3 regions of the Serratia sp. 121840015-1 genome follow, and region 3 is predicted to be linked to each of the others. Evidence: predicted binding sites of a transcription regulator. Region 3 holds the regulator's gene; each other region holds the start of a gene.
What was found. Region 3 encodes Fur, which represses iron uptake genes when iron is present. Its sites were predicted from a motif close to ATAATAATGAGAACNACTATCAA; they were not measured.
Positions count from the first base shown of each region.

Region 1: exbB (tol-pal system-associated acyl-CoA thioesterase) is a predicted target of Fur. The motif match lies at 8,614-8,636, and genes of this name have one in related genera.
Region 2: sodA (superoxide dismutase [Mn]) is a predicted target of Fur. The motif match lies at 2,844-2,866, and genes of this name have one in related genera.

Region 1 covers NZ_JBSEYF010000004.1:286,412-296,741, forward strand. The annotation lists gene ACUXAC_RS19530 (YgiQ family radical SAM protein) at 1-1, shown strand, start outside; gene ACUXAC_RS19535 (transglycosylase SLT domain-containing protein) at 65-670, opposite strand; gene dkgA (2,5-didehydrogluconate reductase DkgA) at 813-1,619, opposite strand; gene yqhD (alcohol dehydrogenase) at 1,925-3,088, opposite strand; gene ACUXAC_RS19550 (AraC family transcriptional regulator) at 3,315-4,202, shown strand; gene ACUXAC_RS19555 (zinc-dependent alcohol dehydrogenase family protein) at 4,210-5,238, opposite strand; gene ACUXAC_RS19560 (LysR family transcriptional regulator) at 5,346-6,266, shown strand; gene ACUXAC_RS19565 (DedA family protein) at 6,277-6,936, opposite strand; gene metC (cystathionine beta-lyase) at 7,082-8,278, opposite strand; gene exbB (tol-pal system-associated acyl-CoA thioesterase) at 8,710-9,687, shown strand; gene exbD (TonB system transport protein ExbD) at 9,691-10,113, shown strand; gene ACUXAC_RS19585 (substrate-binding domain-containing protein) at 10,169-10,330, opposite strand, start outside.
Region 2 covers NZ_JBSEYF010000006.1:92,411-102,740, forward strand. The annotation lists gene ACUXAC_RS22085 (methyl-accepting chemotaxis protein) at 91-2,019, opposite strand; gene sodA (superoxide dismutase [Mn]) at 2,145-2,765, opposite strand; gene fdnG (formate dehydrogenase-N subunit alpha) at 3,184-6,231, shown strand; gene fdxH (formate dehydrogenase subunit beta) at 6,244-7,146, shown strand; gene fdoI (formate dehydrogenase cytochrome b556 subunit) at 7,143-7,778, shown strand; gene fdhE (formate dehydrogenase accessory protein FdhE) at 7,778-8,707, shown strand; gene ACUXAC_RS22115 (DcrB-related protein) at 8,822-9,466, shown strand; gene ACUXAC_RS22120 (glutathione S-transferase) at 9,507-10,112, shown strand; gene selA (L-seryl-tRNA(Sec) selenium transferase) at 10,181-10,330, shown strand, end outside.
Region 3 covers NZ_JBSEYF010000003.1:365,289-375,618, reverse strand. The annotation lists gene kdpD (two-component system sensor histidine kinase KdpD) at 1-1,534, shown strand, start outside; gene kdpE (two-component system response regulator KdpE) at 1,551-2,240, shown strand; gene ACUXAC_RS18035 (DUF3861 domain-containing protein) at 2,268-2,567, opposite strand; gene ACUXAC_RS18030 (PadR family transcriptional regulator) at 2,567-3,208, opposite strand; gene pgm (phosphoglucomutase (alpha-D-glucose-1,6-bisphosphate-dependent)) at 3,400-5,043, opposite strand; gene seqA (replication initiation negative regulator SeqA) at 5,121-5,663, opposite strand; gene ybfF (esterase) at 5,888-6,661, shown strand; gene ybfE (LexA regulated protein) at 6,918-7,205, shown strand; gene fldA (flavodoxin FldA) at 7,470-8,009, shown strand; gene fur (ferric iron uptake transcriptional regulator) at 8,339-8,785, shown strand; gene ACUXAC_RS17995 (beta-N-acetylhexosaminidase) at 9,031-10,330, opposite strand, start outside.

The DNA of each region.
Region 1 (10,330 bases), on a different contig from region 3:
ACGGCCACGCCGCATGCGCAAACAAAAAGGAGAACCCTCGGGTTCTCCTTTTTACTTTTGCTCATCACAAACTATCGTAGGCGGCTTCCACTTTCATCAAATGGCGCGGCGCCTGCGGAGCGGGGTGGTATTTGCGCACGTGCCAGTTAAAGGCTTCCGGCGACAGGTTGTTGATCATCGCGATGGCCTGCTGACGGTTGCTGGAGAAGGTGCGCAGCAGCGCGCCGGTGCCGTTGACGTAGGCGATGATGGTGGCGTAGCGCAGCGTGACGGGATTCGCGATCCCTTTAAGCTGCTGTTTTTGCAAGGTGGCCAGGTAGGCGGCGCCGAGATCGATATTGGTGTCGGGATCCCGCAGGTCGTCATCGTCCGGGCAGCCGCGTTTGCCTTTGTAGCGGTAGGCATCGCAGCCGGCGGTATCGGCTTTCAGCTGCATCAGGCCGATAGCGTTGGACCTGCTCACCGCCGCGGGGTTGAAGCCGGACTCCACCTGGATCATGGCGGTGATCAGCTTGGCGTCCACGCCGTATTCGCTGGCGGCGTCTTTAATGGCGCTATCGAAAGCGTGGCGATCGTAGCTGACGCGCTGTTTCTTGCCGGCGCAACCCGCCAGCACCAGCATGACGCAAAGCATGCCCAGCCGTAACCCGTGTGAGAAAGAGAATTTCATGGTGCTCCGTGCTTGTCTGTTTTTTAACGGCGTTAACCGGCGGGCGAGGCCTCCGGCGTCGTCATCATAACGTCAGGCGGCGCAAGGGAGCAATGCGCGGGAAGGAAAAGCCCCCTCCGACGGGAGAGGGCTTGGGGAGGGGTTACAGGGTATCCGGATCCGGCCCGAGGCGGTTGCCGACGTCCAGCTTGGCGATCTCGCCCAGTTCGTCCTTATCGAGTTTGAAATCAAACACCTCGAAGTTTTCGCGGATGCGCGACGGCGTGACCGATTTCGGGATCACGATAAGGCCGCTGTCCAGGTGCCAGCGCACCACGATCTGCGCCGGGGTTTTCTCGTATTTCTCGGCCAGCGCCTTGATCAGCGGCTGGTCGAACACCCCTTCACCACCCTGCGCCAGCGGGCTCCAGGATTCGGTGGCGATATGGTGCGTGGCGTTCCAGGCGCGCAGCTGGCGCTGTTGCAGCAGCGGGTGTAGCTCTATCTGGTTGACGACCGGCGCCACGTTGGTTTCATCCAGCAGGCGCTGCAGGTGCGGCGTATGGAAGTTGCATACGCCGATGCTTTTGACCAGGCCTTGATCGCGCAGCTTGATCAGTTCGCGCCAGGCGGAGACGTATTGATCTTGCTGCGGGCGCGGCCAGTGGATCAGGTACAGATCCACATAGTCCAGCCTGAGTTTTTCCAAACTGGTTTCCAGCGCCGCCAGTGGATCGCCCTGATCGTCGTTCCACAGCTTGGTGGTGATGAACAGCTCGCTGCGCGGCAGCGAACTGGACTGCAGTGCGGCGCCGACGCCTTCCTCGTTCTTGTAGATCGCGGCGGTGTCGATGGAGCGGTAACCGATCTCCAGCGCTTTGCTCACCGCGCGGGTGGTCTCTTCAATACTCGCCTGCCAAACGCCGAGACCCAACTGCGGCATCAGATTACCATCGTGGAGTTTGATGATGGGTTGTTACGTTGTCATGCGCATCTCCTTGTGTACGGATTGCGGCGCCTGCGGCACCGAAACGGCTATAGATAAATTCTAGTTGGCAAAATGGGCGGTTGCCGGGTTTGCCAGCCTAATTTCAGCGGTGGCGGGAGGGCGACTTTTTCCCCGCTCTCCCTGCGAATGAGCGGTAAGACGGGTGGTGCGAAACGATCGGCGGCGCGCGGAGGCGCCCGACGGCACCCGGTGATCGGCCGGGCGCCGGATGCGGCGAAAAATGGCTGGCGGAGACTAAAGCCTAGCAAAAAATCGCCGTTTTGCGATTAACGCGCCGCTTCGTAAATGCGGCGGCTGACGTCCAGGGTGATGTCCTGATGCTCGCCCAGGGCGGTCATGCCGTGCTGATGCAGCTTGTCGAGCAGCGCCGGAATGCTGCTGCCGTCGAGCTGATAATCCGCCATGCGGGTCGGTACGCCCATCTGCTCGAAGAAGGCGCGAGTGGCGGCGATGGCGCCGTCGATGCGGCTGTCTTCGCTGCCTTCGCGCAGGCCCCAGACGCGGTCAGCGTACTGCAGCAGTTTTTCGCGCTTCTGCGCTTTCTTCTCGTGCAGCAGCGCCGGCAGTACGATGGCCAGCGTTTGCGCGTGGTCGAGATCGTGCATGGCGGTCAGCTCGTGGCCCAGCATGTGGGTCGCCCAGTCCTGCGGCACCCCGGCGCCGATCAGGCCGTTCAGCGCCATGGTGGCGCTCCACATCACGTTGGCGCGCACCCCATAGTTTTCCGGTTCGGCCAGCGCGCGCGGGCCGTCTTCCAGCAGGGTCAGCAGCAGGCCTTCGGCGAAGCGATCCTGCACCTTGGCGTCCACCGGGTAGGTCAGGTATTGCTCCAGGGTGTGCACGAAGGCGTCGACCACGCCGTTGGCGATCTGGCGCGGCGGCAGCGAGTAGGTCACCACCGGATCCAGTACGGCGAAGCGCGGCTGCACCAGCGGCGAGAAAAAGTGCTGCTTGTCGCCGCTGCTTTTACGGGTGATCACCGCGCCGCTGTTGGATTCGGAACCGGTGGCCGGCAGCGTCAGCACGCAGCCCATCGGCACCGCGTCGGCGATGTGGCTGCCGACGGTCTGCAGGATATGCCAGGCGTCGCCGTCGGCGGTGTAACGGGCGGCGGCGGCGATGAACTTGGTGCCGTCAACCACCGAACCACCGCCGACCGCCAGCAGGAAATCGATGTTTTCCGCCTTCACCACCTCGACCGCTTTCATCAGCGTTTCGTAGGTCGGGTTCGGCTCGATGCCGGAGAACTCCCGCACGTCGCGGCCGGCCAGCGCGCTGTACACCTGATCCAGCACGCCGTTCTTCTTCACGCTGCCGCCACCGTAGGTGATCAGGATGCGTGCGTCCGCCGGGATCTGGCCGGCCACTTCGGCAATTTGGTCCTTGCCGAACAGGATTTTGGTTGGGGTATGCAGAATGAAGTTTTGCATGGATGATTTCTCTCTTTCTGTCAGGCGGGCGCCAAAGTGGCGCAAAGGTTTCTGGCTCGTATTGTCAGGAACCTGGCGGCAACGCACAATGCACATTCCTGTTTGGTTCTTGCCTATTCCTACAAGTCGCTGTAGAAATGGCGAGTTTTAAATTATTATTTATGCCGAATCGTTCTGACTGTAAGAGGGTGTTTCCGTGATTGAAATCGATGCGCAGCGCAGCCGCATGGCGCGCCAGGCGATGGCTATCGCCACCGGCAACGGCTACACGCCGTCACCGGTGCCGCGGGTAAAGATCCTGTATGTCGATCGCCACAGCCCGCGCCAACCGGTGATGTACGAGCCGGGGATCGTGATTGTCTTTCAGGGGCACAAGGTGGGCTATTGCGGCAACAAGATGTTCCAGTACGATCCGCGCAACTACCTGCTGATGACGGTGCCGCTGCCGTTCGAGTGCGAAACCTTCGCCAGCCCGGAACTGCCGCTGGTTGGGTTGGCGGTCAATATCGATACCCAAATGCTGCAGGACTTGCTGATCGACATCGGCGATGACGACTACCTGATGCAACCGCGGGCGGAGAGCAACGGGGTGAACCTGGCCGAGCTGACGGAAGAGCTGCTGTGCGCCACCGAACGCCTGCTGGACGTGATGGCCAAGCCGCTCGATGCCCGGGTGCTGGGGCCGCAGATCGTGCGCGAAATCCTCTACTACGTGCTGCGCGGCACCTGCGGCGCGTCGCTGCAGGAGCTGGTCAACCGCCATACCCACTTCAGCCAGATCGCCAAGGCGCTGCGGCGCATAGAAAATCAATATGCCGACAACCTCAACGTCGAACAGTTGGCCAGTGAGGTCAACATGAGCGTCTCGGCGTTCCACCACAACTTCAAGGCGGTGACCAACACCTCGCCGCTGCAATACGTGAAGTCGTACCGGCTGCATAAGGCGCGCCTGTTGATGGTGCATGACGGCCTGAAGGCCAGCACGGCGGCGATCCGCGTCGGCTACGAGAGCGCGTCGCAGTTCAGCCGTGAATTCAAGCGCCTGTTCGGCATGACGCCGAGCGATGAAATCGCCCGTCTGCGCGACGCCAACCCGCTGCTGCTGGAGGGCTGAACCGCGTTTACGGGGTCAGGACGATCTTGCCGAACGGCCCGCGATCGAGGTGATCCAACGCCTGCGGCAGCTGATCGAAACGGTAGACCTGGTCGATCACCGGCTGCAGGTTGACGGCGTCCACGGCGCGCACCAGATCTTCCAGCGCGCGGCGGTGGCCGACGCCGATGCCCTGGATCTCCGCCGATTTCAGCAGCAGCAGGCCGGCGGGGGCGGAAATCTCGGCGCCCGCCAGCACGCCGATCACCGAGATGCGGCCGCCCACCGCCACGGCGCGTACCGAGTTGCCCAGATTTGGGCCGCCGACGGTGTCGATCACATGGTCGATGCCGCGATCCTGCGTCAGCGCATAAATTGCTTCCACCCAATCGCCGTTCAGCCGGTTGATGCCGTGACTGGCGCCCAGCGCCTGAGCACGCGCCAGCTTTTCATCGCTGCCGGAGGTCACATACACCTCGGCGCCGTGCGCTTTGGCGATCTGCAGCGCGAACAGCGCCACCCCGCCGGTGCCTTGCACCAGCACCGTCTCGCCGGCATGCAGCTTGCCTTGCTCCACCAGCGCAAACCAGGCGGTTAGCCCGGCGCACGGCAGGGTGCTGGCCTGCACGTCGTCCAGCGACGCCGGCGCCGCCACCAGCCAGTCCTCATGCAAAATCACATATTCCGCCAGCACGCCCTGATAGAAGCCGCCGAGGGTGTGGTAAGGCACCTGGCGCGCATTGCCGTACGGTTTTTGCCGGCCGTCGAGCCAGCCGGGGCTGAAGGTGGAGATGACCCTGGCGCCGGGTTGGAAACGGCTGACGCCGGGGCCGATAGCGTCGACCTCGCCGGCCATGTCCGAGGCGGGGGTGAACGGCTGCGGCAGCGTCAGCCCCATGCCGTTTTCGATCATCAGCTTGTCGCGGTAGTTGAGCGCTACCGCTTTCACTTTCACTCTGATTTCGTGTGGCCCCGGCTGCGGGATCGCGTCGGCGGTCAACCGCAGGTGTTCACGCCCCAGGGCGTCCATCGTCCAGTGTTGCATCGTGTCGGTCATGATGTTCTCCAAAGTCAGCGATTAACGACCGGTCGATAATATCGTTGATGGAGGTTCGCCAGTGGCGATAAGATTTCCGAAGATTGTTTCTTTCAGGGCGACAAATCATGAGCGATCGATTGAGCGGCATTTCGGTATTCGTCACCGCCGTGGAGGCGGGCAGTTTTGCGTTGGCGGCCAGCCGGCTGCACCTGTCGCGTTCGGCGGTGGGGAAAACCATCGCCCGGCTGGAACAGCGGCTGGGCGTGCGGCTGTTTCATCGCACTACCCGCAGCCAGAGCCTGACCGACGACGGCGCGTTATTCTATGAGCGCTGCCTGCGAGCGCTGGAGGAGATCCGCAGTGCGGAAACGCTGCTGGAGTCGGGCAAGCGACAGGTCAGCGGCCGGCTGCGGGTATCGATGCCGGTGCTGTTTGGCCGCATGTGCATTGCGCCGCTGTTGACCGAGCTGACGCGCGAGCACCCGGGCCTGGAGCTGGAGCTGTCGTTCAACGATCGGGTGGTGGATCTGATTGAGGACGGCTTCGACATGGCGATCCGCAACGGCACGCTGGCCAACAGCGGCGGGCTGGTGGCGCGCCGCATCGGCGATCATCGCATGACGCTGTGCGCCTCGCCGGCCTATCTGCAGCGGTGCGGCGAGCCGCACAGCATCGAACAGCTGGCGCAGCATGAGGCGGTGACTTATATGCGCGCCGGTGCGCGGCGCAGCTGGTTGGTATTGGATAGCGACGGCAAGCCGCAGGAAGTGATGCCGACTAACCGGCTGCAAATGGACGATCTGCAGGCGATTGCGGATGCGGCGACGGCGGGGTTCGGCATTGCCTGGCTGCCGTGCTGGCTGGTGCGTGAGCAGCTGTTGAGCGGGGCGCTGGTGCGCTTGCTGCGCGACCGGCCGGGCGCCGCCTTTGAAGCGCATGCGGTGTGGCCGCACACGCCTCACCTGCCGCTGAAGGTGCGGCTGGCGGTGGATACGCTGGTGAGCAAGTTGCCCGCCAGTCTGGCGTTGGTCGAGAAGGCGCTGTAGCGCGCCGGGCTCAGGAGGAGGCGCGCTTTTTACGCCAAATGACCAGCATGGCGCCCAGCAGGCCGACGAACAGCAGCAGCAGCGGCAGCAGCATCAGGCCGGTCATCACCTGGCTTTCGTAGCGCTTCACCAGCGGGATTTGGCTGAAAGCGTAGCCGAGCCCCACCAGCGCGCAAACCCAGATCGCCGCGCTCAGCCAGTTGAACACCTGGAAGCGTGAGCTGTTGAGCCCGGAAATGCCGGCCATGGTCGGCAGCAGCGTGCGCACGAAGCCGAGGAAGCGGCCGATCAGCAGCGCCGTCAGCCCGTGGCGGTTGAACAGGCTATGCGCGCGCTGGTGGTATTGCGCAGGCAACTGCAGCAGCCAGCCTTTCACCAGGCTGGTGTGGCCCAGCCAGCGGCCCTGAATATAGCTCAGCCAGCAGCCGAGGCCGGCGGCGGCGGTCAGAATCAGCAGGGTGGGGGCAAAGCCCATCACGCCTTTGGCGATCAGCGCACCCGACAGCAGCAGCAGGCTGTCGCCGGGGAGGAAGGAGGCGGGCAGCAGTCCGTTTTCCAAAAACAGAGTGGTGAAAAGTACGGCGTAAACCACCCAAATTACGCTTGGATCGGCGAGGGCAATAAAGTCCTGCTGCCAAAGCGCATGAATAATCTCTCGTAATACATCCATTTTATGTCCTGTTGCATGCCGGTTGCGCCCGGGGTCACGTTCTCCAGGGTGCGGCGGTTACCGTATCTGACAGTTACCCGGATAGTGTACCGCTAATAGCTTAAGCCGACATTAAACGAGACGAAGAAAATTAGCGGAATCCGCCTTAGCGCACGCCGTTGAGGCGATCGAAACCGGCCGCCAGATCGGCGATCAGGTCTTCGACGTTCTCCAGGCCGATATGCAAACGCACCAGCGTGCCGGAAAAATCGACGCCGCCTGCCGGACGGATCGCTTCCAGTTCTTCCGGCTGATTGGCCAGGATCAGCGACTCGAAGCCGCCCCAGGAGTAGGCCATGCTGAAGTGGCTGAAGTTGTCCAGGTAGGTGGCCAACTGCGCATCGTCCAACCGCTCTTTCAGCACGAAGGAGAACAGCCCGTTGCAGCCGCTGAAGTCGCGGCGGTAGAACTCGTGGCCCTTGCAGCTGGGCAGGGCCGGGTGATTGACCGTCGCCACTTCCGGCCGTGCCGCCAGCCAGTGGGCGACTTCGATGCTGCTGCGTTCGTGCTGCTTCAGGCGCACGCTCAGGGTGCGCAGGCCGCGGCTCGCCATGTAGGCGGTGTCGGCATCCACCATTTGCCCCATCAGGTAGGAGTACTCGCGCAGCCGATCCCAACAGCGCGCGTTGGCGACGGCGGTGCCGAGCATGTAATCGGAATGGCCGATCAGGTATTTGGTGCCGGCCTGAATGGAAATGTCGATGTCGAAATCCAACGCCTTGAACAGCACGCCTGCCGCCCAGGTATTGTCGATCATGATCACCACCTCCGGCGCCACGGCGCGAATGGCCTGCACCATCGCCGGAATATCCTGCACTTCCAGGGTGATGGAGCCGGGGGATTCCAGGAACACCACGCGGGTATTGGGTTGGATCAGCGTGGCGATGTCGGCGCCGATCAGCGGATCGAAATAGGTGGTGCTGACGTTCATGCGGCCGAGGATGTGGGTGCAGAAATCCTGGGTCGGTTCGTACGCCGAACCCGTGACCAGCAGGTGATCGCCGGCGCCGACGAATGACAGGATCGCATTGGCCACCGCCGCTGCGCCGCAGGGGTACAGCACGCAGCCGGCGCCGCCCTCCAGTTCCACCATTGCATCCTGCAGGGCGAAGTGGGTCAGCGTGCCGCGTCGGCCGTAAAACAGCTCGCCATGGGCGCGTTGCGCAGTGGCGTGCTTTTTGGCGGCGACGGAGTCGAAGACCAAGGAAGAGGCGCGTTGCGTAACGGGATTGACGGAGCCCTGGGTGTAGCGTTTGCCGCGGCCGGCGCCGATCAGCGTGGTTTCGATGTGTTTTGACGTCATGGTACCTGGCTCACCTCTGGTTGCTCTGCACGTGCCCGTTTGCGATAGCCCTTACGTTAGCATGAGTTAATATAGCCATCCAGACGTTTTAACTTCCAGATACAGAAACGGCTATAATTGGCTGCCGGGCGCGCCTTTCTCGCCTCATCCTTCTGCCGTGGTGCGAGAGAGAAGCCCATTCCTCGGTCAAGACGCCGTTCGGCAGCGTGGCCTTGTTGCGTCGTTGTGGGAGAAAAGTAACGAAATAACCCCATAAAAGGGGCGTTTAGCGGTGAACGGGCGCGGATTGGCGCTTTGCCGCAGGGTTGGCTAAAATTTTCTCGTTTATTTGGTAAATAATAATGAGAACTACTATCAATCCCCGGTTGGTTTGATATGATCGCACGCTGAATTATTCCTTAATTTTGATCGGTAATGGGTGGAGGCACAGCGTGAAAACGGCTGGCAAGAATTTAAATCAAGGATCGTTCGGCCAGGGCCGGGCGCAGTGGGGCAAGGTCTTTGGCCGCAGCCTGATGGCTTCTATGGTGCTGGTCGTGGGGCTGGCCGGCAGCGCGCAGGCAGCGCCGGCGGCCAATCCGGCCGTTACCGAAAGCGTTGCGCCGACCACCGCGCCGGCACCTGCAGCCGCCGCGCCGGAAAGCATCACGCCGGTGAACCCGGCACCGACGATCCAGCCACCGGAAACCCGCGGCATGGACCTGTCCATTTGGGGCATGTACCAGCACGCCGACGCGGTGGTGAAAGCGGTGATGATCGGCCTGGTGCTGGCGTCTATCGTGACTTGGACCATTCTGTTCGCCAAAGGCAGCGAACTGCTGCGCGCCAAGCGCCGTCTGCGCCGCGAGCAGCTGGCGCTGGCCGAAGCGCGCTCGCTGGATGAGGCTTCCGAGCTGGCGCAAAACTTCTCCCCGGAGAGCGTCAGTGCTGTCTTGCTGAACGATGCGCAAAATGAGCTGGAGTTGTCTGCGGAATCCAATGACAACAACGGCATCAAAGAACGTACCGGTTTCCGCCTCGAACGCCGCGTGGCGGCCTACAGCCGCAACATGGGCCGCGGCAACGGCTTCCTGGCCACCATCGGCGCCATCTCGCCGTTCGTCGGCCTGTTCGGCACCGTCTGGGGCATCATGAACAGCTTCATCGGCATCGCCCATTCGCAGACTACCAACCTGGCGGTCGTGGCGCCGGGCATCGCAGAGGCGCTGCTGGCGACCGCGATGGGCCTGGTGGCGGCGATCCCTGCCGTCGTTATCTACAACATCTTCGCCCGCGTCATCAGCGGCCATCGCGCCCAGGTGGGCGACGTGGCGGCGCAGGTCTTGCTGCTGCAGGGCCGCGATCTGGATCTGGCCGCGACGGCGGAAGCCAAGCGCTCACAGCACGCACACCAACTGCGGGCGGGGTGAGTCATGGCGATGCGCTTAAATGAAGATCTGGACGACAGCGGCGAACTGCATGAAATCAACGTGACGCCGTTTATCGACGTCATGTTGGTGCTGTTGATCATCTTTATGGTGGCCGCGCCGTTGGCAACGGTAGATATTCGCGTCGATCTACCGGCTTCTTCCGCCAAACCGCAGCCGCGGCCGGAAAAACCGGTGTTCCTGTCGGTGAAGGCCGACAAGCAGCTCTACGTTGGCGATCAGCCGGTGAATGCCGATCAGCTGACTTCGGTGCTGGATCAACGCACTCAGGCGAACAAAGAAACCACCATCTTCTTCCAGGCGGACAAGAGCGTGGACTATGAAACGCTGATGAGCGTGATGGACACCCTGCGTAAAGCCGGCTACCTGAAAGTGGGGCTGGTGGGCATGGAAGGCGCCGCCAAGTAGCGGCAGCAAAACGATAAAGGGCGCTCAGGCGCCCTTTTTTATTGATTCAAAAATATCACTCCCCGGCCAACAACGCCCGGGAACCGGCATGGCGCCAGTGGATGCGACCCGGCAGATAAAGCGCATGCTGTTCCAGCGGCCGCTCGTCGATGAGCGCAGTAACCTGGTCGAAGCTATGCTGCGCCAGCGCCCGGCAGTCTTGCGCGACCGTGTCTAT
Region 2 (10,330 bases), on a different contig from region 3:
CGTGTCTCGCGTCGAAGGCTCAGCATAGCCTGAGTTACGCCGGGGGGACATAACAACCCGCCCGAAAATCCTCGGGCGGGCGGCAGGGCATCAGAAGGTGGTCCAGTTCTCTTCCGCTGCGGCGTTGGCGGCCGCGGGTTTTACCGTCGGCGCTTTCGGCGCGGCGGCTTTCACGGCGGCGGGTTCGGTCTGCTCCGCCAAACGGAACACCGAGACGCTTTGCAGCAGCATGTCGGCCTGTTCTTCCAGCGAATCGGCGGCGGCGGCGGACTCTTCCACCAGCGCGGCGTTCTGCTGGGTGGTGTGGTCCATCTCGACGATCGCCTGGCCAATCTGGGCGATGCCGCGCGTCTGCTCATCGGAGGCGGCGGCGATTTCAGCCATGATGTCGCGCACGTGGGTGACCGAGCGGACGATCTGTTCCATGGTGTTGCCGGTGCTTTCCACCAGTTCGGTGCCGGTTTTCACCCGGCTGACCGATTCGGCGATCAGCCCTTCGATCTCCTTGGCCGCCTGGGCGCTGCGGCTCGCCAGGCTGCGCACTTCGCTGGCAACCACCGAGAAGCCCCGGCCCTGTTCGCCGGCGCGCGCCGCTTCGACCGCGGCGTTGAGCGCCAGGATGTTGGTCTGGAAGGCAATGCCGTTGATCAGGGTGGTAATTTCGGCGATACGCTGCGAACTGCTGGAGATATCGCGCATGGTGCTGACCACGTTTTCCACCAGCTTGCCGCCCTGCTGCGCGGTCTGCGAGGCATCGGTGGCCAGCTGATTGGCGTGATGGGCGTTGTCGGCGTTCTGTTTCACCGTGGCGGTCAGCTGTTCCATGCTGGCGGCGGTTTCCTCGACCGCCGCCGCCTGCTGCTCGGTGCGGGAAGAGAGATCGGTGTTGCCGGCGGCGATTTCCGCAGAGGCGGTAGAAACCTGGCTGACCCCCATCTGGATCTTCTCAATCATGGTGCGCAGGTTTTGGCTCATGGCCGCCACCGCGTTCAGCAGCTGCCCCAGCTCGTCGCGGCGGGTGCTGGTCTGCGCCTGGCGCAGGTCACCGCCGGCGATGCGTTCCGCCATCGCCAGCGTACTGTGCAGCGGACGGGTGATCTGCAGCGTGATGCGCCAGGCGATAAGCACCCCGGCGATGATGGCGATCAGGGTGGTGATGCCCATTTGCAGCTGCGCCAGATTGATGTTGTTGCGCGTCTGCACCAGCTCGTCCTGCATAAAGGCGTTGACCAGCATGCCGATCGCTTGCGCGCGTTCGCCGAGCTGCCGGCTGATCTGCTGCTCGTGCTCATAGGCCGGCAGGTAAGCCGCGATGCGGTTTTTGTAATCGTCCAGGGCGGCCAGCAGCGGCTGCAGCTGCGGGCGCTGCGCGTCGCTCACCCTGCGGCTCAGGGCGTTGGCCGCGTCGCGCGCGTCGTCAATGGCCGCCATCAGCGGGGCTTCGGTTTCCTTGTTCAGGCTCAGCAGCAGGCCGCGCGCGCCGTAGCGCACCTGGGTCAGCTTCTGGTTCAGCTGGATGAAGGCCAGCTGCAGATCGCCGTTGGTCAGCTGGCGTTCCACCTGGCTCAGGCTGGCCTGCACTTCCGACATGTTCCAGCTCTGGCGCACCGCGTCTTTCGCCGTGACCGCCTGCTCAAAGACTTTTTGCTGCTGTTGATATTCCCCGATCAGCGTCACCAGACGCTGCAGATCCTTGCGGCTTTGGGCGTCCCAGTCCAGCGCCTGCCCCTGGTCTATCAGTTTGACGGCGTTCTCAATATTGGCGCGGTTGTTCTGAATGTACTCCGGCCGGTAGGTCTGGCCGTACATGGCGCGATTGTATTTGGCCTGGTTGATCTCCTCGTTCAGCCGGTTGCTGAAGTCGATGCGATCGGCGCGGGATTCGATGATGTGCAGATATTGCGCCCCGGTGCCGGCGATGACGACCGCCAACAGCAGCAACAGCGCGAAGCCGAGACCGAGCTTTTTACCTACGGTGAGATGAGTGAACTTTCCTGCCAATGCTTGCAATGCCGCCATAGCGTTTTTCCTTCTCCGGGCGAACGTCAATTGAACAAACCATCGGCAAGAAGTGGTCAAACTTTAGCGGATTTCAGGCAAAAAAATACCCGCCGGTGGCGGGCATCTTCATCAACGGGGGCGAATTACTTCTTCGCGGCGAAGCGTGCGGCGGCTTCATCCCAGTTGACCACGTTCCAGAACGCCTTGATGTAGTCAGGGCGTTTGTTCTGATATTTCAGGTAGTAAGCGTGTTCCCACACGTCCAGACCGATGATTGGGAAACCGGAAGCGCCGGCGACGGCTTCGCCCATCAGCGGGCTGTCCTGGTTAGCGGTAGACACCACGGCCAGTTTGCCGTCTTTCAGCACCAGCCAGGCCCAACCGGAACCGAAGCGGGTGGCTGCGGCTTTCTCGAACTCTTCCTGGAATTTCTCAACGCTGCCGAAATCGCGCTCGATGGCCGCTTTCAGATCGCCGCCCAGCGTGGTGCCGGTTTTCAGGTTTTTCCAGAAGAAGCTGTGGTTGGCGTGGCCGCCGGCGTTATTGCGCATGAAGGTGCGTTTGTCGGCAGGCACCTTATCCAGATCCTGGATCAGCTCTTCAACGCTGTATTTGGCCAGCTCTGGGTAGGCTTCCAGCACGGTGTTGGCGTTGTTGACGTAGGTCTGGTGGTGTTTGGTGTGATGGATTTCCATCGTCTGCTTGTCGAAATGCGGTTCCAGTGCGTCGTAAGCGTACGGCAGGGATGGCAGTGAATAACTCATAATCATCATCTCCAGTGGTGTATGGGCGGCGCAAAGGGCGAGCACCGCGTAAGCAGTCGGATCATTATAGTTAATTAAATGATATTGAAAATGATTATCAATGCCCTGTGAACTGTGTGGTTAATGAGCAAATCGCTGCGCTAACATACTGATAGAAGAGGGCGGCGGATGGCCGCCTCAAGCCGTCGATCCGGCGCGTGGGTTACTCTCTATACTGTAGGGAGCACCCACGCCGAAATGTATCGAAATGTGCCAATGCGTTCACTGAATGAGCACGAGTGTGTAACAACCACAAGCACGCTGTGGTAATATGGCCGGCGTTCGTAGCAAGCATAACAACAGTGACATTCGCGTTTGCCGCGCTAGCGGGGCAGGCGCATTTGAACAATGTGACAATCGAGAGTGAAAGGAGACCCCCATGCAGGTCAGCAGAAGGCAGTTCTTTAAGATCTGCGCTGGCGGTATGGCAGGAACGACGGTGGCCGCGCTGGGCTTTGCCCCCGAAGTGGCGTTGGCGGAAACCCGGCAGTACAAACTGCTGCGCGCCCGCGAGACCCGTAATACCTGTACGTATTGTTCCGTCGGCTGTGGGCTGTTGATGTACAGCCTTGGTGATGGCGCCAAGAACGCCAAAGAAAGCATTTTCCATATCGAAGGGGATCCGGATCATCCGGTAAACCGCGGCGCGCTTTGCCCGAAAGGCGCCGGCCTGGTTGACTTCATCCACAGCGAAAGCCGCCTCAAGTACCCGGAATATCGGGCGCCAGGGTCGGACAAATGGCAACGCATCAGCTGGGACGACGCCTTTACCCGCATCGCCAAGCTGGTGAAAGAAGACCGCGACGCCAACTTCATCAAAACCAACGACCAGGGCGTTACCGTCAACCGTTGGCTGACCACCGGCATGCTGTGCGCCTCGGCCGCCAGCAACGAAACCGGTTTTCTGTCGCAAAAATTTAGTCGCGCTCTCGGCATGCTTGCCGTAGACAACCAGGCGCGTGTCTGACACGGACCAACGGTAGCAAGTCTTGCTCCAACATTTGGTCGCGGTGCGATGACCAACCACTGGGTTGATATCAAGAACGCGAATTTGATTATCGTCATGGGCGGTAATGCGGCGGAAGCGCATCCGGTGGGGTTCCGCTGGGCGATGGAAGCCAAAATACACAACAATGCCAAGCTGATCGTGATCGATCCGCGCTTTACCCGAACCGCATCGGTGGCGGACTTTTACACGCCGATCCGCTCCGGGACCGACATCGCTTTCCTGTCGGGCGTGTTGCTGTATCTGATGACCAACAACAAGTTCAACCGCGAATACGTCGAGGCCTACACCAACGCCAGCCTGCTGGTGCGGGAAGACTTTGCCTTCGAAGACGGCTTGTTCAGCGGCTACGACGCGGAAAATCGCAAGTACGACAAAACCACCTGGAACTACCAGTTCGACGAGAACGGCTTCGCCAAGCGCGACGTCACGCTGCAGGATCCGCGCTGCGTGTGGAACATGCTGAAACAGCACGTGAGCCGCTACACGCCTGACGTGGTGACCAACATCTGCGGCACGCCGAAGGACGATTTCCTCAAGGTGTGCGAATACATCGCCGAAACCTGCGTCGCGGATAAAACCGCTTCGTTCCTGTATGCCCTGGGCTGGACTCAGCACTCGGTCGGCGCGCAGAACATCCGTACCATGGCGATGATCCAGCTGCTGCTCGGCAACATGGGCATGGCGGGCGGCGGCGTCAACGCGCTGCGCGGCCACTCCAACATCCAGGGGCTGACCGATCTCGGCCTGCTGTCGCAGAGCCTGCCGGGCTACATGACGCTGCCGTCGGAGAAACAGACCGATCTCGAGACCTACCTGAAGGCCAACACGCCGAAGGCGCTGCTGCCGGGCCAGGTGAACTACTGGGGCAACTACCCGAAATTCTTCGTCAGCATGATGAAGACCTTCTACGGCGACAAGGCGCAGAAGGACAACAGCTGGGGCTTTGACTGGTTGCCGAAGTGGGACAAAGGCTACGACGTGCTGCAGTACTTCGAAATGATGGCGCAGGGCAAGGTCAACGGCTACTTCTGCCAGGGCTTTAACCCGGTGGCGTCGTTCCCAAATAAAAACAAGGTAGTGGCTTCGCTGTCCAAGCTGAAGTTCCTGGTGACCATCGATCCGTTGAACACCGAGACCTCCAACTTCTGGCAGAACCACGGCGAGTTCAACGAGGTGGATCCTTCGCAGATCCAGACCGAAGTGTTCCGCCTGCCGTCTACCTGCTTCGCCGAAGAAAACGGCTCGATCGTCAACTCCGGCCGCTGGCTGCAGTGGCACTGGAAAGGCGCAGATGCCCCGGGCGAAGCGCTGAACGACGGCGAGATCCTGGCGGGCATCTTCAGCCGCCTGCGCGAGATGTATGCGCGCGACGGCGGTGCGGTGCCGGAACAGGTGCTGAACATGCGCTGGGACTACCTGACGCCGGACAACCCGTCGCCGGAAGAGGTGGCGCAGGAAAACAACGGCAAGGCGCTGGCGGATCTGCTGGATGCCGACGGCAAAGTGCTGGTGAAAAAAGGCGAGCTGCTTAGCTCGTTCGCGCAGCTGCGCGACGACGGCACCACCGCCAGCGGTTGCTGGATCTTCGCCGGCAGCTGGACGCCGGCCGGCAACCAGATGGCGCGGCGCGACAACGCCGATCCGTCCGGCCTCGGCAATACGCTGGGCTGGGCCTGGGCATGGCCGCTCAACCGCCGCATCCTGTACAACCGCGCCTCGGCGGACCCGCAGGGTAAACCGTGGGATCCGAAACGCCAGCTGCTGGAGTGGGACGGCGCCAAGTGGGTCGGGGCCGATATCCCGGACTACAGCACCGCCGCACCGGGCAGCGACGTCGGGCCGTTCATCATGCAGCCGGAGGGCATGGGCCGCCTGTTCGCCACCGACAAGATGGCGGAAGGGCCGTTCCCTGAACACTACGAGCCGTTCGAAACGCCGCTCGGCACCAACCCGCTGCACCCGAACGTGGTGTCCAACCCGGCGGCGCGCGTGTTCAAGGACGATCTGGCGGCGATGGGCAAATCCGACAAGTTCCCTTACGTCGGTACCACCTATCGTCTGACCGAGCACTTCCACTACTGGACCAAGCACGCGCGGCTGAACGCCATCGCGCAGCCGGAGCAGTTCGTGGAGATCGGCGAGAAGCTGGCGGAGAAGAAAGGCATCAAGCAGGGCGACACCGTGAAGGTCAGCTCCAACCGCGGCTACATCAAGGCCAAGGCGGTGGTGACCAAGCGTATTCGCACGCTGCAGGTGCACGGCCAGGAAGTCGACACCATCGGTATCCCGATCCACTGGGGTTACGAAGGGGTGGCGAAGAAAGGCTTTATCGCCAACACGCTGACGCCGTTCGTCGGCGACGCCAATACGCAAACGCCGGAGTTCAAGGCGTTCCTGGTCAACGTGGAAAAGGTGTAACGGAGACGAATTATGGCCATGCAATCTCAAGACATCATTCGTAAATCCGCCACCAATGGTTTCACGCCGGCGCCGCGCGCCCGTGACCACCAGGAAGAAGTGGCCAAACTGATCGATGTCACCACCTGTATCGGCTGCAAGGCCTGTCAGGTGGCCTGTTCCGAATGGAACGACATCCGCGACGAGGTGGGGCACAACGTTGGGGTGTACGATAACCCTGCCGATCTGACCGCCAAGTCGTGGACGGTGATGCGCTTCTCCGAGGTGGAGGAAAACGGCAAGCTGGAATGGCTGATCCGCAAGGATGGCTGCATGCACTGCGCCGATCCGGGCTGCCTGAAGGCCTGCCCGTCGGAAGGCGCGATCATTCAGTACGCCAACGGCATCGTCGACTTCCAGTCCGAGCACTGCATCGGCTGCGGCTACTGCATCGCCGGCTGCCCGTTCGACGTACCGCGCATGAACAAGGACGACAACCGGGTGTACAAGTGCACCCTGTGCGTCGACCGCGTGGACGTCGGCCAGGAACCGGCCTGCGTGAAAACCTGCCCGACCGGCGCCATTCACTTCGGCACCAAGGAAGCGATGAAGCAGGTAGCGGCAGATCGCGTCAGCGAGCTGAACACCCGCGGCTACCAGAACGCCGGTCTGTACGATCCGGCGGGGGTGGGCGGCACGCACGTGATGTACGTGCTGCACCACGCCGACAAACCGCAGCTGTACCACGGTTTGCCGGACAACCCGAGCATCAGCCCGGCGGTGACCTTCTGGAAGGGCGTGTGGAAACCCCTGGCGGCCATCGGCTTTGCCGCCACCTTCGCGGCCAGCGTGTTCCACTATGTCGGCGTCGGGCCTAACCGCGTCGACGATGAGGACGAGCACGACGAGTCGCACGACGAGGAGACGCGCAAATGAGAAAGGAAAAGCCCATTCAGCGTTACAGCGCACCGGAGCGCATCAACCACTGGATCGTGGCGTTCTGCTTCGTGTTCGCCGCCATCAGCGGGCTGGGGTTCTTCTTCCCCTCCTTCAACTGGCTGATGAACATCTTCGGGACGCCGCAGCTGGCGCGCATTCTGCACCCGTTTGTCGGGGTGATCATGTTTGCCGCGTTCCTGCTGATGTTCCTGCGCTACTGGAAGCATAACCTGATCAACCGGGAAGATATCGTCTGGGCCAAGAACATCCACAAAATCGCCATGAACGAGGAAGTGGGTGACACCGGGCGTTATAATTTCGGCCAGAAGTGCGTGTTCTGGGCGGCGATTATCAGCCTGGTGCTGCTGCTGGCCAGCGGCGTGGTGATCTGGCGGCCGTATTTTGCGCCGTCGTTCTCCATCCCGCTGATCCGCATCGCGCTGCTGGTGCATTCGCTGGCCGCGGTCGGCCTGATTATCGTGATTATGGTGCACATTTACGCCGCATTGTGGGTAAAAGGCACCATTACCGCGATGGTGGAAGGCTGGGTGCCGGCGGCCTGGGCCAAGAAACATCATCCGCGCTGGTACCGTGAGGTCCGCGAGAAACGACAGGAAGATAAACCCTGATGAGTATCCGCATCGTTCCTAAAGAGCAGTTAGGGGCACAGCGTGAGAAGTCCACAACGGCGGAGAACATCCCGCCGTTACTTTTCGCCAACCTGAAAAGCCTGTACAGCCGCCGCGCCGATCGTCTGCGTCAGCTGGCGGTCGACAATCCGCTGGGCGACTACCTGAACTTCGCCGCCGAGCTGGCGCAGGCGCAGCAGCATGCGCTGCACGATAACCCGCTGGCGCTCGATCTGAGCGAAGCGCTGGCGCAGGGCGCCGCCAGCGGCAAACCGCCGCTCGATCTGAGCGTGTTCCCGCGTAGCGAGCACTGGCGCAAGCTGCTGACGTCGCTGATCGCCGAGCTGCGCCCGCAGGCGCCGGAGCATATCCTGGCGGTGCTGGACAACCTGGAGAAAGCCTCGGCGCACGAGCTGGAGCTGATGGCCGACGCCTTGCTCAACCGCGAGTTCGGCAAGGTGGGCAGCGAGAAGGCGCCGTTCCTCTGGGCCGCGCTGTCGCTCTATTGGGCGCAGATGGCCAGCCTGATCCCCGGCAAGGCGCGCGCCGAATACGGCGAGCAGCGCCAGTTCTGCCCGGTGTGCGGCAGCATCCCGGTCTCCAGCATGGTGCACATTGGCACCGTCAACGGCCTGCGCTACCTGCACTGCAACCTGTGCGAAAGCGAATGGCACGTGGTGCGGGTGAAGTGCAGCAACTGCGAGCAGACCCGCGATCTCAACTACTGGTCGCTGGACAGCGAGCAGGCGGCGGTGAAGGCGGAGAGCTGCGGCGACTGCGGTACTTACCTGAAGATCCTCTATCAGGAAAAAGACCCGCAGGTCGAAGCGGTGGCCGACGATCTGGCTTCGCTGGTGCTGGACGCCCGCATGGAAGAAGAAGGCTTCGGCCGCAGCAGCATCAATCCGTTCCTGTTCCCGGCGGAGTAACCGCCCGGCCCCGTTCGCGCGGGGCCGGACCAGCAATTTCAGAACGGGCTTCTGGCATTCGCCCGGGCGAGTTGCTACGTTTAGGCCATAACGCGCCAAGCGAAAGGAACCACGATGTTAAACACCCTGGCAAAACTGACCGCGGTCGCCGTGCTGGCGATGGGACTGGCGGCCTGCGACAACAAAGACGACACCAAACCGGCGGTGCCGCCACCGGACACCAAGCCGACCGTGACGCAGCCCGCGCCACCGCCTGCGCCGGCAGAAACTCCGTCCGCGCCACCGGGGCTGAACGTGTCGCTGCAGAAGGGCAAAATCACCTTCGAGCTGCCGCCGGGCTTTAGCGATCAGACGCTGAACAGCGGCATCATCAACGACAGCACCTCCACCATTCAGCGCTTCCTCGACGGCAAGTCGCGCCAGAGCGCGGTTTCGTCCGAGGTGATCCCGCCGGACGACATGAAGCTCAACGCCAGCGACAAAATGCTGAAAGAGCTGGCGCAGAGCGCCATCACGGTGCTGGCCGAGCGCTATCAGAATATCCAGACCACCAAAGAAGAGAACTTCACCGTTGGCAAACAGAAGTTTCGCCGGGTGGATACCGAGCAGACCGTCAACGGGCAGAAGGTGGTGTCCACGCTGGTGCTGACGGTGTTCAACAAGCGGGTGGTGACGCTGCAAATGCTGTCGCCGGCCAAAACGCCGGAAGTGCACCAGGCGCTGGTGCAGCGGATTATCGATACCCTGGCGGTGAAGTAAGGGCGCCGCGCCGCGGCCAGGACGAAGCGGAGGAGAACGGATGAAGCTTATCGGCAGTTACACCAGTCCCTTTGTGCGCAAGATTTCCGTGATGCTGCTGGAGAAGGGGATCGCGTTCGAATTCGTCAACGATCCGCCGTATGAGCCCGGCAGCCGGGTGAAGGAGCTGAACCCGCTCGCCAAGGTGCCGGTGCTGATCGCCGATGACGGCGAGGTGTTTTACGACTCGCCGGTGGTGGCCGAATACCTTGAGCTGCTGGCGGTGGAACCGGCGTTCTTGCCGGCCGATCGCACCGCCGCGTTGCGCGTCCGCCAGGTGGCGGCGCTGGCGGACGGCGTGACCGAAGCGGCGGCGACCCTGTTTCGCGAAAGCCGGCGCGCGCCGGAAAAACAGGACGAAAACTGGATGCTGCGCCAGCGTGACAAACTGACGCAGGGGTTGGATGCGCTGGAGGCGCTGGCGCGGGAAAAAACGTGGCTCAATGCCGAGCGGCTGACGCTGGCGGATATCGCCACCGGCTGCGCGCTGGGCTACCTCAATTTCCGCCGCATCCTGCCCAACTGGTGCGTCGAGCGCCCGGCGCTGGTCAAGCTGGCCGAACGCCTGTTCGCCCGCGAAAGCTTCGCCCGCACCTCGCCTCCCTGAGCTTTTTTCTCCCCCGCCGCGGCGGGGTTTTGCTATGCCGATACGTCTAAACTGAAAACCGAGCGACCATGAGCACTGAATCCCACCTTCTTTACAGCCAACTGCCCGCCATTGACCGCCTGCTGCGAGAACCCGCGATTGAACCGCTGGTGGCGCAGCATGGCCAGACGCTGATCGGCGAACTGCTGCGCCGGCTGCAGGCCGAGGCGCGCGCCGCG
Region 3 (10,330 bases):
CGACGGCCGCAGCTTCAATGATAAATGGCGCATGCAGCTGCGCGGTTGCGTGGTCGCGGTGGCGCTGTGCGCGCTGATTACCCTGCTCTCGCAGTGGCTGCTGCCGGGCTTCGATCAGGCCAACCTGGTGATGGTTTATCTGCTCGGCGTGGCGATCGTCGCGCTGTTCTTCGGCCGCTGGCCGTCGGTGCTGGCGGCGGTGATCAACGTCGCCAGTTTCGATCTGTTCTTCGTCCAGCCCGAATGGTCGTTCGCCGTCAGCGACATGCAGTATCTGCTGACCTTCGGCGTGATGCTCGCCGTCGGCATCATCATCGGCAACCTGACCGCCGGGGTGCGTTATCAGGCCCGGGTGGCGCGCTACCGCGAGCAGCGGGCGCGCCACCTGTACGAAATGTCGCGCGGGCTGAGCCGCGCGCTGACCGTGGCCGACATCGCCAACACCAGCCGCCACTTCCTCTCCAGCAGTTTCCAGGCGAAAACCGTGCTGCTGCTGCCGCAGGAAGACGGCCGCCTGCAACAGATGGTCGGCGAGGAAGGTGGACTGCTGTCGGTAGACGAGGCCATCGCACGCTGGAGCTTCGACAAAGGCCTGCCGGCCGGCGCCGGCACCGATACCCTGCCCGGCGTGCCTTACCAGCTGCTGCCGCTCAATACCCCCAAGCAGACCTTCGGCCTGCTGGCGATCGAGCCCAACAACCTGCGCCAGCTAATGGTGCCGGAACAGCAGCGGCTGCTGCAAACCTTCGCGGTGCTGATCGCTAGCGCGCTGGAGCGGCTGCACCTGGCGCGCAGCGCCGAGGAAGCCAAGCTGGACGCCGAGCGCGAACAGCTGCGCAACTCGCTGCTGGCGGCGCTGTCGCACGATCTGCGCACGCCGCTGACCGTGCTGTTCGGCCAGGCGGAAATCCTCACGCTGGACCTGGCGGCCGAAGGCTCCAATCACGCCACCCAGGCCAGCCAGATCCGCCAGCAGGTGCTGAGCACCACCCGGCTGGTAAATAACCTGCTGGATATGGCGCGCATCCAGTCCGGCGGTTTCAGCCTGCGCAAAGAGTGGCAGTCGCTGGAAGAGATCGTCGGCGCCTCGCTGCACATGCTGGAGCCGCTGCTCAGCCAGCATCCGATCGTGGTCGAGCTGCCGCCGGAACAGATCCTGGTCAACTGCGACGGCAGCCTGCTGGAACGGGTGTTCACCAACCTGTTGGAAAACGCCAATAAATACGCCGGCGCCGAGGCCACCATTGGCATTCGCGCCCGCACGCTGCCCGAGTGGCTGGAAGTCGAGGTCTGGGATAACGGCCCCGGCATCCCCGCCGATCAGCTCCAGCTGATTTTCGACAAGTTTTCACGCGGCAATAAAGAGTCGGCGATCCCCGGCGTCGGCTTGGGGTTAGCGATTTGCCGTGCCATTATTGAAGTGCATGATGGCCGCATCTGGGCGGAAAACGGCGCCAACGGCGGCGCCAGCTTCCGCTTCGTGCTGCCGCTGGAAAAACCGCCCGAGATCGACGGCGACGCCTTCGATCTGTAATCAACGCAGGGGAAACGTGAGCATAACGCCAACCAACATTCTGATTGTTGAAGATGAAAAAGAGATCCGCCGCTTCGTGCGCACCGCACTGGAGAGCGAAGGCCTGCGGGTATTTGAAAGTGAAACGCTGCAGCGTGGGTTGATTGAAGCCGGCACGCGCAAACCGGATCTGATCATTCTTGATTTGGGTTTGCCGGACGGCGACGGGCTGAGCTACATCCGCGATTTGCGGCAGTGGAGCGCCATTCCGGTGATCGTGCTGTCGGCGCGCAACGCCGAAGAGGACAAAATCGCCGCGCTGGACGCCGGCGCCGACGACTACCTCAGCAAACCGTTCGGCATCGGCGAGCTGCTGGCGCGGGTGCGGGTCGCGCTGCGTCGCCACTCCGCCAGCCAACAGGAAAGCCCGCTGATAAGCTTTTCGGAAATCACCGTCGATCTGGTGAATCGCCGGGTGCTGCGCAACGACGAAGATCTGCATCTGACGCCGATCGAGTTTCGCCTGTTGGCGGAGCTGCTGGCCAACGCCGGCAAAGTGATCACCCAACGCCAGCTGTTGAGCCACGTCTGGGGGCCGAACTACGTGGAGCACAGCCACTATCTGCGCATCTACATGGGCCACCTGCGGCAGAAGCTCGAAGCCGATCCGGCCCGGCCCAAACACCTGCTGACCGAAACCGGCGTCGGCTATCGCTTCATGCCTTAACCTCGGCGGGCGCGGTTTGCCGCGCCTTTACGCCGCCGGCCCCTTCTTCAATCCGACCATAAATTCCTTAAACGCCTCGCGCAGCGGAGCGAACACCGGGTGTTTGCGGTTTTCGATCATCACTTCGGAGAACAGCTTCAAGCCTACGGCGAAGGCCGCGCTCTGCTCGGGGCCGAAGTTCAGATCGTCACGCGCCCGGATGCGCTCGACGATATCGAGAATATCGTCGTGGTTGGTCACTTCAAAACTCAGCGGCGCTTTCTCGACGGGATTGCCCTGGCGATCGCTCAGGGCTTCAACGGTAATAGTAAAACGGTGGCCGGGCATCAGTTCTTCTCCTGCTGCGTGGGTTGAATATGCATTTCGCTTTCGATCGCCGCCACGGCGGTCAGCAACGCGGCGTTGATGCGCTCCACCTGCTGCGGCGTGAGATCGGCGCGCATCACGTTGCCGCGCAGCAGGCTGCGCAGGCGGTTCATGGCGTCGTAGATGCCTTCCGCCAGGTTGCCGTGCCGATAATGCTCGCGGCCGGCACCCGCCAGGCGCGCCAGAATGACGTCAACCACCTGTTGATGCTTTTGCAGCTCGCCCTCGCCCGCGGCGGTGATGCGATAGCTTTTGCGGCCGTTGCCGGTGGTGAGCGGCTCAAGGAAATCCTGCTCTTCCAGCAGCGTCAGCGTGGGGTAAATCACCCCCGGGCTCGGCACGTACAGGCCGGATGAGGCCTCCTCAATCGCCTTGATCAGCTCATAGCCGTGGCTGGGCTTGCGCGCCACCAGCGCCAGCAGCACCAGACGCAGATCGCCGTGCTCGAACAGACGGTGACGCCCGCCCCGGCCGCCGCGCCCACCCCGGCCGTGCTCTTCGCCGTCGCCGCCGAAGTGATGGCGCCCGCCGCGATGACGGCGACCCTCTTCGCATTCATGATGGTGGTGGTGATGCCGGTGTAAACCTAATCGATGAAACATAGCGTGATACCTCGCTTTAACGGTGAACATCAATACGAGATTGTTTAGATATATCTAAACAGCGTCGATAAGGCTAATCTAGATCGATATATCTAAATGCGCAAGCCTGCGCCGATAAAAAGATATATCTAAATTGCAGGCATAAAAAAAGCGCTGTAAAAACAGCGCTTTTTATCAATCAAGAAAAGCGATTACTTGGCGGAAGCCAGCACTTCGCTGACGATCTCGACCGCTTCGTGCTCGATCTTCTCGCGGTGTTCCGCCCCGAGGAAGCTCTCGCAGTAGATCTTGTATGCGTCTTCGGTACCGGAAGGACGGGCCGCGAACCAGCCGTTGTCGGTCATCACTTTCAGGCCGCCAATCGACGCGCCGTTGCCCGGTGCCGCAGTCAGACGGGCGGTGATCGGGTCGCCCGCCAGGGTATTGGCCTTGACCATCTCCGGCGACAGCTTGGACAGCGCCGCTTTTTGCGCCGCAGTCGCCGGTGCCTGGATGCGGTTGTAGCTTGGCGCACCGAAGCGTTTGGCCAGATCGTCATAGTGATGCTGCGGGTTTTCACCGGTTACCGCGGTGATTTCAGCCGCCAGCAGGCACATGATGATACCGTCTTTGTCCGTCGACCACGGTTTGCCGTTGAAGCGCAGGAACGAGGCCCCGGCGCTCTCTTCGCCGCCGAAGCCCAGGCTGCCGTCGAACAGGCCGTCCACGAACCACTTGAAGCCGACCGGCACTTCCACCAGCTTGCGGCCCAGGTCAGCCACCACGCGGTCGATCATCGCGCTGGACACCAGCGTTTTACCTACCGCCACATCGGCGCCCCACTGTGGGCGATGCTGGAACAGGTAGTTGATGGCTACCGCCAGATAATGGTTCGGGTTCATCAGGCCTTTCGGCGTGACGATGCCATGGCGGTCGTAATCCGGATCGTTGGCGAACGCCAGATCGAATTTGTCGCGCAGCGCCAGCAGGCCGGCCATCGCCGACTCGGACGAGCAGTCCATGCGGATGATGCCGTCGTGGTCCAAGTGCATAAAGCGGAAAGTCTGATCGATGGAATCGTTCACCAGCGTCAGATCCAGCTTGTAGTGCTCCGCCACGCGCTGCCAATAGGCGATGCCGGAACCGCCAAGCGGATCCACGCCCAGTTTCAGGCCGGCGCGTTGGATGGCCGGCATGTCGACCACCTCAACCAGGCCTTCGACATAAGGCTGCACCAGGTCTTTGGCATGCAGGTGGCCGCTGTTCCAGGCCTTGTCCAGCGACTGGCGCTGAACGCCTTTCAACTGTTGCGCCAGCAGTTCGTTGGCGCGCTTTTCAATCACCGACGTCAGGTTGGTGTCGGCCGGGCCGCCGTTCGGCGGGTTGTACTTGATGCCGCCGTCTTCCGGTGGGTTATGGGACGGCGTAATGACGATGCCGTCGGCCTGCGCGCCGCCGCGGCGGTTGTGGCACAGAATGGCGTGCGATACCGCCGGCGTTGGCGTGAAGCCGTTGTTTTCCTGCACGATCACATCGACGCCGTTGGCGGTCAGCACTTCCAGCACGGAAATGAAGGCCGGCTCGGACAGCGCATGGGTGTCTTTGCCCACGTAGCACGGGCCGGTGGTGCCCTGCTGATGACGAACTTCGGCGATCGCCTGAGCGATGGCGAGGATGTGCGCTTCGTTGAAGCTGTGGCGCTGTGCGCTGCCGCGGTGGCCGGAGGTGCCAAACTTCACCGCATGTGCGGGATTGCCGGCTTCCGGTTGCAGCACATAGTACTGCGACGTCAGCTGGGCTACGTTGATCAGATCGCTTTGGCGGGCGGGCTGCCCGGCACGTGGATTATTCGCCATCGACATATCTCCCTCATCCCTGTCGGTGACCGGGCAAATACGTCGCGCACGGCCATCATGACGGGCTGTTCGCTAAATTAGACGGTACCGCAAACTTTCTCGATCAGTTCCGCCGGGAACTGCATGGCCTGCATGATGTGTTCAATCATGCTGCGTTTGCGGCCGGTATTGGTATTGGTGATCACCCAGTAAGGGGTGCCCGGTACATGCTTCGGCTTGGTATGCGTGCCGTTGGCCAGCAAGGTCTGCTGATCGCCGGCGAAATAGGTGCGGGTACGGCCGGTCAACGCCTCGGTGGCGGCGGCGAAACCGGCGGCATCGAGGGTATACAGGGTGGACAGCACCAGCATGAAACGGTTGACCGCTTTGTTCTGCTCGGCATATTCATCCGACAACAGCAGCTCGCGCATGGCGCGCACGCGATCGCGCGGACGCTGCGCCGGCGCCGTTTTTTCCAGCTCGACGGACTGCGGCGCACTGGCGGCAGGCAACGCGCGCACCGGTTGCCCGGCGGTGAATTTCAACATGCGGCGTAAAATATCGGACGCGCTTTCACCGATGTGTTGCGTGTGGCTGGCAATATAACGGTAAAGCTCTTCGTCGACTTCAATAGTTTTCATCTTTATCCAATACTGTTTTTTCTACTTAGAACCTGAAGCCAGATCCTGCATTCAAGCCATGGGATTATAAGGTTAAAAGCGCTGGGGCGAACACAACAATGTGCCTCCGGACGGAAAATGCAGACTAATACCTATAGCCGGCACTGCCAAGCCCGCGCCGCGAAAATTCCGCATGATTCATCGTGCGATTCAATCATGATACCCTAATCTGAATCTCTCTCAGTATGAACTTCGCCATGAAATTACATTATCAACTGCTGGCCGCCGAGTCAGACGCGCTGCCGGTGCTGCTGATCCACGGGCTGTTCGGCAATCTGGACAACCTGGGCGTGCTGGCGCGCGATCTGCATAAACAGCACACGGTGATCAAGGTCGATCTGCGCAACCACGGCCTCTCCCCGCGCGCCGACGACATGAACTACGCCGCCATGGCGCAGGATCTGCTGGCGCTGCTCGACGAACTGCAGCTGGAGAAAGCGATCGTCATCGGCCATTCGATGGGCGGCAAAGCGGCGATGGCGCTGACCGCCATCGCGCCCGAGCGCGTCGCCAGGCTGATCGTCATCGACGTCGCGCCGGTGAATTACCAGACCCGCCGCCACGACGAGATCTTCGCCGCGCTGAAGGCCGTCAGCGCCGCCGGCATCACCCAGCGCCAGGCGGCTGCCCAGCTGATGCGCGACTACCTGCAGGAAGAAGGCGTGATCCAGTTCCTGCTGAAGTCCTTCCACAACGGCGAATGGCGCTTCAACCTGCCGGTGCTGATCGAACGCTACGAAGACATCACCGGCTGGCAGGAAGTCCCGGCCTGGCCGCATCCGACCCTGTTCATTCGCGGCGGCCTGTCGCCGTACGTGCAGGACAGCTACCGTGCGGCCATCGCCCGCCAGTTCCCGCAGGCCCGCGCGCACGTCGTCGCCGGCACCGGCCATTGGGTGCACGCCGAAAAACCGGAAGCGGTGCTGCGCACCATTCACCGTTTCCTCGACGAAGCCTGAAAAACGCACTCACCTGGCGAAAAAACGCGCTAAAGATAACGGCTTAGCGCGTTTAGCCCGCAGTTAGGCATTGTCGTCGCTCCATCTGCTGGGGTAATATGGCGCGCTATAATTTTGCCACCGCGCCAGCGCGTTCGCGAACGCCGGTTCGGGGGTGAATTTGGGTTAGGGTTTATTGGCCCGAAGTGTGTTAACCGATGCCTCCGGAAGCGTGCGAGCGCTTTTTGATGCAAACTCCCTTGCAGTACCGCTACCTATGGCAAAAGAACAAACGGATCGCACGACGCTGGATCTGTTCGCAGATGAACGCCGTCCGGGGCGCCCGAAAACCAACCCGCTTTCCCGCGATGAACAGCTTAGAATCAATAAGCGCAATCAGCTACGGCGCGATAAAGTGCGTGGATTGCGGCGCGTAGAGCTGAAAATCAACGCGGATGCGGTGGACGCCCTGAACAAACTGGCGGAACAGCGCAACATCAGCCGCAGCGAACTCATCGAGCAGATGCTGTTGGCACAACTGGCGGAAGAACAGCCGGAACATTGATCTCTTCGGCCGCACGCGCGGCGCGGCGTTAAGGACAACGCCGGATCGACCACGCTTTTCTTCATTCTCCGGCATCGCATAAATGCGATAAAACCCCGGCGCCACTTTCTGGCATGATACGCATTTACCGGTAAGAGACTGCGCCTGTCGGCGCCCGCCCCGGAGGCGAAAGGCTCTTGCCATGGCATCATTTTAATCGGCGTCAGCGGCGGCAGTGCCGGCGTCGAGTAATGCAATTACTTGAATTTAAAGGTTATACGCGATATGGCTACTGTAGGCATTTTCTTTGGCAGCGACACTGGCAATACCGAAAACATTGCCAAAATGATCCAGAAAATTCTCCAGAAACAGTTTGGCGACGACGTCTCTGAAGTGCATGACATCGCTAAAAGCAGCAAAGAAGACCTGGAAGGGTTCGATATCCTGCTGCTGGGTATCCCGACCTGGTACTACGGTGAAGCGCAGTGTGACTGGGATGATTTCTTCCCGACGCTGGAAGAAGTCGACTTCAACGGCAAACTGGTGGCGCTGTTCGGCTGCGGCGACCAGGAAGACTACGCGGAATACTTCTGTGACGCGATGGGCACCATCCGCGACATCATCGAACCGCGTGGCGCGGCCATCGTGGGCCACTGGCCGACCAAAGGCTACCACTTCGAGGCCTCCAAAGGCCTGGCGGACGACAGCCACTTCATCGGTCTGGCGATCGACGAAGACCGTCAGCCTGAGCTGACCAACGAGCGCGTGGACGCCTGGGTCAAACAAATCGTCGAAGAGCTGAGCCTGGCCGATATCGTCGGCTAAGCCCCGGCACTGGCGAAAGGTTGAACAAAGGCCCTGTAAAGTGCATAGTGTGCCCACAGGGCCGTCATCGGCAGCAGGGATTGCTGCGATAGAAGCTACAGATTTGTAACTTCCCACCCCGTCACGGTAGACTGAGATATCGGTTTATCCCATCCATCAAGGCGTTGCATGCAAAACATGCAATAGTGCAATTATATCTTTGTTAACAACCGGCGGTTTCCATTTAGTACAACCGGTTCTATAATGAGACGCATTAACTCTTTGTGCCGACCGATGCCACAGGCGAGTACGCCTCAACTTGATTAGCATAGTAACAGGACTGAATTCGCATGACCGACAACAACATCGCATTGAAGAAGGCCGGCTTAAAAGTCACGCTTCCGCGACTCAAAATCCTGGAAGTACTGCAAAATCCGGAATGCCATCACGTCAGTGCGGAAGATTTGTACAAAAAACTGATTGATATGGGCGAAGAGATCGGGCTGGCAACGGTTTATCGCGTACTGAACCAGTTTGACGATGCGGGCATTGTGACACGTCACAATTTCGAAGGCGGCAAGTCCGTGTTCGAGCTGACCCAACAGCATCACCACGATCACCTGATTTGCCTGGACTGCGGCAAAGTGATCGAATTCAGCGACGAATCCATCGAAGTGCGGCAGCGTGACATCGCCAAGCAGCACGGCATCAAGCTCACCAACCACAGCCTGTACCTGTACGGCCACTGTGAAACCGGTGACTGTCGCGAAGACGAAACGCTGCACGACAAGAAATAAGCCTGACCGGCTATGAAAAACCGCCTCACACCGAGGCGGTTTTTTTATGCCTGCCGTGCAAAGGGCAAAAAAATCCCCGGACAAGCCGGGGGAAAATCATGTCATGAAATATCACAATTGCAGCGGCACTGCTACTCCACGTACTACTCTCACTACAACGTCCGCCCTACGCCGACACGCGCGGGCGAACGCATTCCCCCTTCGTTATACGGCCGCCGCCAGGGCAGCAGGCCGTTGCACCGGGCTTAGACCTTCTCGGCGCGGCTGTAGCGCTTGCCGTCCGGGCTAACCGAACGCACCTGCACCTCACCGGACACCGCAGGCTTGGCCTTGGCGTCATAGCGCTGCCACTGCTTGCCGCCGTCGGTGGAGTACTCGATGCCCAATCCCGGCAGCGCGATATTCGCCTCCAGCTTGCCGCCCGCTACGCGTGCGCCCGGCACCGGCAGACGGTAAGCGACGCCACCTTTGTCCAGCTTGGCCAGTTCACGCTGCCCCAGGATATTGGCGAAGCGCAGCCAGTCTTTCTCCAGCGTCTTGGTATCGACAAAGTGGGTTTCCCCGCCTTTGTATTCGCGGCCGGCGCGATAGTCCTGCTCCCAACCGGCGCGGTGCCAGGCGCGTTCAGCCACCGACAGCGCGCGTGGGAAGATCATGTATTCCATCTGCGGATCGGTGCGCTGGGTTTCGCTCCACAGCTGAGCGGACAGCCCGTAGGCGCCCGGCCACGGCTTGTCGCTCTTGGCGTTGAAGTGGTTGCCGTCGCGGTCGACCGAAGTTTCCGCGTTCTGCGGCATGTTGTCCGGCGCGAAGCTGAACACCTTGCGCTCGTCGCTGAAGCGGGTACCCCAGTAGTAACCGCGCTCGTCCGGGTTCACCTCGTAAGGGAAGTCCATGTAGACGTAGTCCGGGTTGGAAACCACCACTTCATACCCTTTGTTGGCCCAGTCGTTGACGCTATCGAAACCGCCCCAGTACAGGGTATCCCAGAAGTTGACGCCCACGCGCGAGGTGGCGAACGCCTTCGCGTTCTCGGCGTCTTTCAGGCCATCCTGCCAGGCCTGCATTCTGTCGATGCCGTGCGCCTTCACCAGCTTGCTGACCTCTTGGCCGAAGTAGCTCGGCAGATGCTCCATGTCGGCCACCTTGCCTTCTTTGATCATCGTCTGGCACACCTGCGACTTGGCCCACGGCTTGTCTTCGTTGCTCTGATCGATGATGCCTTTGCCCGGCTCCGGTTTCGCCTTGTCGGTGTAGCCGGCGCCCAGGCGAATGTTTTTCGCTTCGTCGCCGCCGAAGTGCCAGGTCTTGATCGGCTGGCCGGCCTCTTTATGCATCTGGGCGATCTCGCCGATCACCTTGTCGACAAAACGCTGGGAAGAATCCAGGCACGGGTTCAGGTAGCTCTGGCGGTTAAAGAACTGCACGGAGGTGGTGTTGGAGGTATCGGTCGGATCCACCAGGCGGAATTCGTTGGCCTCTTGCTCTTTCCCGGCGGCATGCAGCTTTTTATAGCGCGCTTCCATCGAGACCACCGCGGCGCGG